2 regions of the Streptomyces sp. CA-210063 genome follow, and region 1 is predicted to be linked to the other one. Evidence: riboswitches for the same ligand, from Rfam matches in the RefSeq annotation. Region 1 holds a riboswitch; the other holds the start of a gene.
What was found. Region 1 has a riboswitch for cyclic di-AMP ahead of JIX56_RS24790 (M23 family metallopeptidase). Riboswitches for the same ligand answer to the same signal wherever they lie in the genome.

Region 1 (3,418 bases):
CTGCTCTCCAACAACCCCGACAAGGGGCAGCAGCTCCGTGACCTGGGTGTCGGCGTCCGGCACCGCGTCCCCACGGGCGTCTTCACCACCGCCCACAACGTCCGCTACCTCCGCGCGAAGGTCCTCCAGACCCAGCACACGCTCCCCCTGCCGGAGCTGACCGAACTGACGGCCGGCTGAGTCCCGGAGGAAACGGGAAGGGGACGGGAAGGGGACGGGAAGGGGACGGAAACGAGGACGCGGGGAACGAGCCAGGGGCGGACCGGTGCGACCGGCCCGCTAGCCCACTCGGCCCCGCCGACTGGCCCCGCACCCCACCCCCGTGAACCCTGTATCCGTGGGGCAGCGAGAGGGCGCGAGGCAGCCGGTCGGCCGGCGTTTCTCGTACGCCCGTACGCTCGTCCGCGTCATCCCGGTCCTGCTGATCGCCATCGGACTCTTCTACGACCACTTCACCCCGCGCGAGTTCACGGCGGTCCCCTTCTTCACCGCCGCGCCACTCGTGGCGGCCCCGCTCTTCTCGCTGCACGGCACGGTGATCACCGGTGTGGTCTCGATCGCCGGCATCACCGCCGTACACATCCGCTACGGCGACACGGGCCACGTGGACGCGATCACCGAGATCGCGACGGTGACCACCGTCGCCGTACTGGCCGTACTCATCAACCGCCTCGTCCGCCGCAGCGACGCCCGGCTCGCCACCGCCCGCGAGATCGCCGAGGCGGCGCAGCGGGCCGTACTGCCGGTGCCGCAGGAGCGGATCGGCGGGCTGGAGATCGCCGCGCGGTACGAGGCGGCGCAGGCCGGGGCGTCGATCGGGGGTGATCTGTACGCGGTGCAGGACTCCCCCCACGGCGTACGGCTGATCGTGGGCGATGTGCGCGGCAAGGGGCTCGGCGCGGTGTCGGCGGTGGCGGTGCTGATCGGCGCGTTCCGGGAGGCGGCCGAGCAGGAGTCGACGCTCGAAGCGGTCGCCCAGCGGCTGGAACGGGCGCTGGCCCGGGAGGGAGCGCGGCGGGAGGCGGCGCGGCGGGACGCGGCCGTGGAGCGCGAGGGGTTCGTCACGGCCGTACTGGCGGAGTTCCCGCACGGCGCCGGCCGCGCCCGGATCGTCAACCGCGGCCACCCCTCACCACTGCTGCTGTACGCCGACGGCGTCCTGCGCACCGTGGAGGCCCCGCAGCCCGCGCTCCCGCTCGGCATGGACGACCTGGGCACCTGGCCGGACCGCGCCGAGGAGACCGGATTCCCGCCCGGCGCCACGCTGCTCTTCTACACCGACGGCCTCTCCGAGGCCCGCGACGGCCGAGGCGTCTTCTACGACCCGGCCGAGCGGCTGTCCGGTCGTACGTTCCCCGGCCCGCGCGCCCTGTTGACAACCCTCGCGGAGGAGGTGCGCCGACACACGGGCGACCGCACGACGGACGACATGGCGCTCCTGGCGGTCCGCCGCCCCTGACGCCCTTCTCGCGCCCTTCTCGCGCCCTTCTCGGCACCTCTCCGTGTGCCTCCCCACACGTCTCTCTCACATCGTTCACGATCGATGTCACCGAACGTGTCCGCCCGACCTTTCTCCGTATACCAACTGACGTGCCGTCAGAACTCTTGTTACTCCAGAGGCAAGGTCAACTCGCCCGTTTTCCGCCCCTCATGACCCGTAAGTCCTGCGCGAAAGCCGGAACGATCATCCAGAACAGCTTGGAATGGAGTACTCGCGTCTATTAACGTTCGATAACGCAGCGCGGTCGTCCCAGCCGTCACAAGAGACGGCTCCGTGCTCACGCGCCGAATCCCGCAAGGGAACCGGGGAACCACCACCCTGGGGTGAATCGCGCGGAAACCGTCGTGGCAGCACGTCAGGTTTACGCGCGTAGGAGACCTTCCTGCTCCGAACCCGTCAGCTAACCCGGTAGGCGAGAAGGAAGGAAAGGAGTACGCCCACGTGGCGTCCAACCGGTCCGCGACCGAAGCCCCGTTCGTACCGAGCCAACGCGACGGCGAGAGCCAGACGTTCGGTTACGGCAGCTACAACAGCGACAACGAGGGCCCCTGGCAGGAGTGGAACCCCAACGAGGAGTCCATTCGCCCCGCTCGCGGCCGGCACCGCGTCGCCAAGAAGGGCGGCGGACTCGCCCGTGGCGGACTCGCCCGCAGCTCCACGGTTCTCGGCGTCGGTGTCATAGCCGCCGTCGGCGGCGCCGGTATGGCCAGCGCGCAGTCCGGCAAGGCCCCGGTGTCCATATCGATGCCCGACGTCGGTTCGGTCTTCGAGGACGACACGGAGAAGGAGGAGGAGGCGGAGCCGCAGGCCTCCACCACCCCCCTCAGCAGCGCCGGCCTGATCGCCGCCGACACAGAGCAGGGCACGGCGGACGCCGGCGAGGCGCTGCGCGCCCGCATCATGGCGCAGGCCGAGTCCCAGCAGGACGCCTTCGACAAGGCCTCCGCCGAGGCCGCCCAGACGGCCGCCGCGAAGAAGGCCGCCGAGCAGGCCGCCCAGGAGAAGAAGGAAGCCGAGGCGAAGGAAGCCGCCGCCAAGAAGAAGGCGGAGGAGGAGGCCGCGGCGAAGAGGGAAGCCGAGCGCCTCGAGGCCCTCGCCAAGCAGTTCACGCTTCCCACCTCCTCGTACACCCTCACCTCCACCTTCGGTCAGGCCGGCCCCTACTGGTCCTCCGGCTACCACACCGGCCTCGACTTCGCCGCGCCCACCGGCACCCTCATCAAGGCCGTCCACAGCGGCACCATCACGCGGGCCGGCTATGAGGGCTCCTACGGCTACAAGACCGTCCTCACCCTCGATGACGGCACCGAGATCTGGTACGCCCACCAGTCCTCCATCGGCGTCAGCGTCGGCCAGAAGGTCGCCACCGGCGACGTCATCGGCCGCGTCGGCGCGACCGGCAACGTCACCGGCGCCCACCTCCACATGGAGGTCCACGCCGCCGGCTCCGCCAACGGCATCGACCCGGCGGCATGGCTGCGCAGCAAGGGCCTGAACCCGTAAGACCCGAACGAACGGCAACCCCGCAAGGCCGTTGGGCCGGCAGGGACCCGAGACGCCGCGCAACCCCATGAGGGCTGCGCGGCGTTCGTCATGCGGGGCGGCGGGGGCCCGGGGCCTCTCCTCTGTCTCCTCCTGACGGATGACGGATGACGGATGCTTCACGCACCGTTCACGCTGAGGCGGAATGCGAACGTCTGGCCCACCGGTTGACGTCGCACATGACTTCTCTTCGCAAGCTGGGCACGTCCGACATCGAGATCTTCCCGCTCGCCCTCGGCGGCAACGTCTTCGGCTGGACGGCGGACGAGGACCAGTCCTTCGCGGTCCTCGACGCCTACGCGGCCGCCGGCGGCAACTTCGTCGACACCGCCGACTCCTACTCGGCGTGGGTCGAGGGCAACAAGGGCGGCGAGT
Region 2 (3,418 bases), 680 kb from region 1:
CGCCTCCAGGCATCCCTCGCCGCCGAGGAGACCGCGCTGCTCGAAACCGGCGTCGAGGAACTCCTCCGCTACGACGGCCCCGTCGAACTCGCCACCTGGCGCTTCGCCACGCAGCCCCTCACGATCGGCGGGGAGGACATCGCCCCCGGCGACCCCGTCCTCGTCGTACTCGCCGCGGCCGACCGCGACCCGGCCCGTTTCGACGACCCCGACACCCTCGACCTCTCCCGCCGCGACAACCAGCACCTCGGTTACGGCCACGGCATCCACTACTGTCTCGGCGCCCCCCTCGCCCGCCTCGAAGGCCAGACCGCGCTGGCGACGCTCCTCACCCGCCTCCCCGATCTACGACTCGCCGTGGATTCGGCCGATTTGAGGTGGCGCGGAGGGCTCATCATGCGGGGATTGCGCACGCTTCCGGTGGAATTCGTCGCGCGGAAGCAGCCCGTGAGTGGTCTGTGAGCGGCCCGTAGCAGTACCCCATTCCGCGCCAGGAGATGACACTCTCTCAGCTCTGTGATCTTCACGTGATCTGCGCTGCATTAACTTGTGACAACTGATCGACTGCCGATACGTTCACACGTCAGTGCGAAGGGCCACCACACCCGTCGCACAGGCCCCTGCTGTCGCGTGAAAGGCAACCGCATGCTCTCCGGGAACGGTCGTCACCGTCGCCCCCGTCAGGCTCCGGCCCTCCTCGTCGCGGCCGGAGTGACCGGCTCGGCCATCGCCATCCCACTCCTCGGCGCCACCGGCGCGAGCGCGGCCAGCGGAACCACCTGGGACCAGGTGGCGGAGTGCGAGAGCGGCGGCTCGTGGAGCGCGGACACCGGCAACGGGCGTTATGGCGGCCTCCAGCTGACCCAGGCGAACTGGGAGAAGTACGGCGGCCTCGACTATGCGACGAGCGCCGACCAGGCCAGCCGTTCGCAGCAGATAGCGATCGCCGAGAAGGTGCTCGCCGACCAGGGCGTCGGTGTCTGGTCCGTCTGCGGAGTGCTCCACAACCTCGCCGGTGACTCCGGTTCCGCCGACGTGGACACCGGCGCCGCGGACGGTTCGTCGAACTCGGACAGTTCATCCGGATCATCCGATACATCCGGTACGTCTGATTCATCCCGTTCGACTGACTCATCTGAATCATCGGACTCGTCCGCGAATGTCATCGAAGGCTCCACCAAGGCCGACATCGACTCGGATGACTCCACCGGTTCCGGCAGCGACACCTCGAAGGGGTCCGACAGCTCCTCCACTGACGACTCCGAGAACGACAACTCGGACAACTCGGGGCAGAGTGATGACTCTTCCGCCGCCGAGGACACCGAGAACGGCACCGGCCGCCACCGCGGCACCAGCGCCGACGAAAGCACCGATGCCGACGCGGACGCGGCCGGCGACTCCCGTACCGGCTCCCGTGCCGACTCCTCGTCCTCCGGCCGTCACGCATCCCGCGGTGGCGACGCGGCGCGCGAGGCCGTGGACGGCTCGTACACCGTCCGGGCGGGCGACAGCCTGACGGGCATCGCGAACTCGCTCGGGCTGGACGGCGGGTGGCGGGAGCTCTACGCCGAGAACGAGGGCACGGTCGGAACTGACCCGGACCTCATCCTTCCCGGTCAGACCCTTGAAGTCGGCGTCGAAACGGGCGAAAAGTAGCGGGAGTTCGGGTCGGGGTTCGCCCCTGAATGTCGGATTTGATCTCGGTGGGAGATGAATCACAGACCCCCTGATCGTCTTTGATATTCGGCGAATCACGTGTTTACGGTCGTGACCGCTCGCCACAGCGGGCCCCTGCGGTCGGTACGCCGAATCCTGCCAACGGCCGCATGGAACAGTCGTCGCGTCAAGCGCCGTAGGCAGGAGCGGGGGACCCAAGGTAAGTGCCGCACCGGGCAGTTGACGGAGCGGCTTGGGGTGAAGCCACGCCTCCCACGGAGGAGTGGCCGGGCAACTCAACCGGCCCGAACCCGACAGCTCACCTCGCAGGCGTCGGTGAGGGGATCTCTCCATGCTGTTTTCCAGCAAGGGCAAGCACCGCCGCCCGTCCAAGGCTGCTCGCGCCATCGCCGTCGCCGGTGTCACCGGTGCCGCCGCGATCGCCGCCCCGCTGATGGTCGCCGGCAGCGCCTCCGCCGCCACCGCTTCCGAGTGGGACGCCGTCGCCCAGTGCGAGTCCGGTGGTAACTGGTCCATCAACACCGGCAACGGCTACTACGGCGGCCTGCAGTTCTCGGCCTCCACCTGGGCCGCCTACGGCGGTACGCAGTACGCCTCCACCGCCGACCAGGCGAGCAAGGCCCAGCAGATCGCGACAGCCGAGAAGGTCCTCGCGGGCCAGGGCAAGGGTGCCTGGCCGGTCTGCGGCACCGGCCTGTCCAGCGCCTCGTACGACGGCGCCGCCGCCTCCAGCGGCAACTCGAACTCCGGCTCCTCGCAGGAGAGCACCCAGGAGAGCACCCAGGAGACCCGCGCCTCCCGCTCCTCCGAGCGCGCCACCGTCGAGACCCCGACCGGCAAGAAGGTCAAGAAGGGCGACGGCGAGTACAAGGTCGTCAGCGGCGACACCCTCAGCGCCATCGCCGAGAAGGAGAACGTCGAGGGTGGCTGGGAGAAGCTCTTCGAGCTGAACAAGGACATCATCGACGACGCCGACTTCATCTTCCCGGGCCAGCAGCTCCACCTGAGCTGACCCGGCATGGCCGGACCGGGTGTGGCCGGGCTGAGCTGGGCCGAAAAATGGCCGCTCCCCAGCTGAACCACAGCCCGCTCACATCCGTGTCCTCCATAGTGAAGGCCTCGTGAGGGCCGTCCCCCCGTCCCCACGAGCTCCCCGCCCCGGTGCGCATTCCCCCGTACGCACCGGGGCGGGGTTTTGTCTTTCCCGCGGGGCCCCCTTTCCTGCTCACTCCTCCTGTTCACCCCTCCTGTTCACCCCTCCTGTTCACCCCTCCTGTTCACTTCTCGTGTTCACCCCCGCTTTGTTCCGGATGGGAACAATGGATACCGTCTGTCTGCCCATGGGGCGGTCGGTCGGGTGTCGACGGCTCCGGGGCGGTTAGGCTCTAGTCGCCATCGCGTCACATCCCAAGAAGGAGATGCTCGTGCCGTCCATCGACGTCGTCGTAGCCCGGGAAATCCTGGACTCCCGAGGCAATCCCACGGTCGAGGTCGAGGTCGGCCTCGACGACGGCAGCACGGGTCGTGCCGCCGTTCCGTCCGGCGCCTCCACGGGTGCCTTCGAAGCCATCGAGCTCCGTGACGGCGACCCCAACCGCTACCTCGGCAAGGGTGTCGAGAAGGCCGTCCTCGCCGTGATCGAGCAGATCGGCCCGGAGCTCGTCGGCTACGACGCCACCGAGCAGCGTCTGATCGACCAGGCGATGTTCGACCTGGACGCCACCGACAACAAGGGCTCCCT

Region 2: linked by a shared signal. The riboswitch ahead of JIX56_RS27935 (LysM peptidoglycan-binding domain-containing protein) and the one ahead of JIX56_RS24790 (M23 family metallopeptidase) in region 1 are both predicted to bind cyclic di-AMP.

What each region holds. Positions count from the first base shown of each region.
Region 1 covers NZ_CP102512.1:5,685,670-5,689,087, forward strand. The annotation lists gene JIX56_RS24780 (GTP cyclohydrolase II) at 1-180, shown strand, start outside; gene JIX56_RS24785 (PP2C family protein-serine/threonine phosphatase) at 338-1,459, shown strand; cyclic di-AMP (ydaO/yuaA leader) riboswitch at 1,774-1,931, shown strand; gene JIX56_RS24790 (M23 family metallopeptidase) at 1,943-3,004, shown strand; gene JIX56_RS24795 (aldo/keto reductase) at 3,223-3,418, shown strand, end outside.
Region 2 covers NZ_CP102512.1:6,368,559-6,371,976, forward strand. The annotation lists gene JIX56_RS27925 (cytochrome P450 family protein) at 1-462, shown strand, start outside; gene JIX56_RS27930 (LysM peptidoglycan-binding domain-containing protein) at 646-1,656, shown strand; cyclic di-AMP (ydaO/yuaA leader) riboswitch at 1,839-2,004, shown strand; gene JIX56_RS27935 (LysM peptidoglycan-binding domain-containing protein) at 2,009-2,689, shown strand; gene eno (phosphopyruvate hydratase) at 3,096-3,418, shown strand, end outside.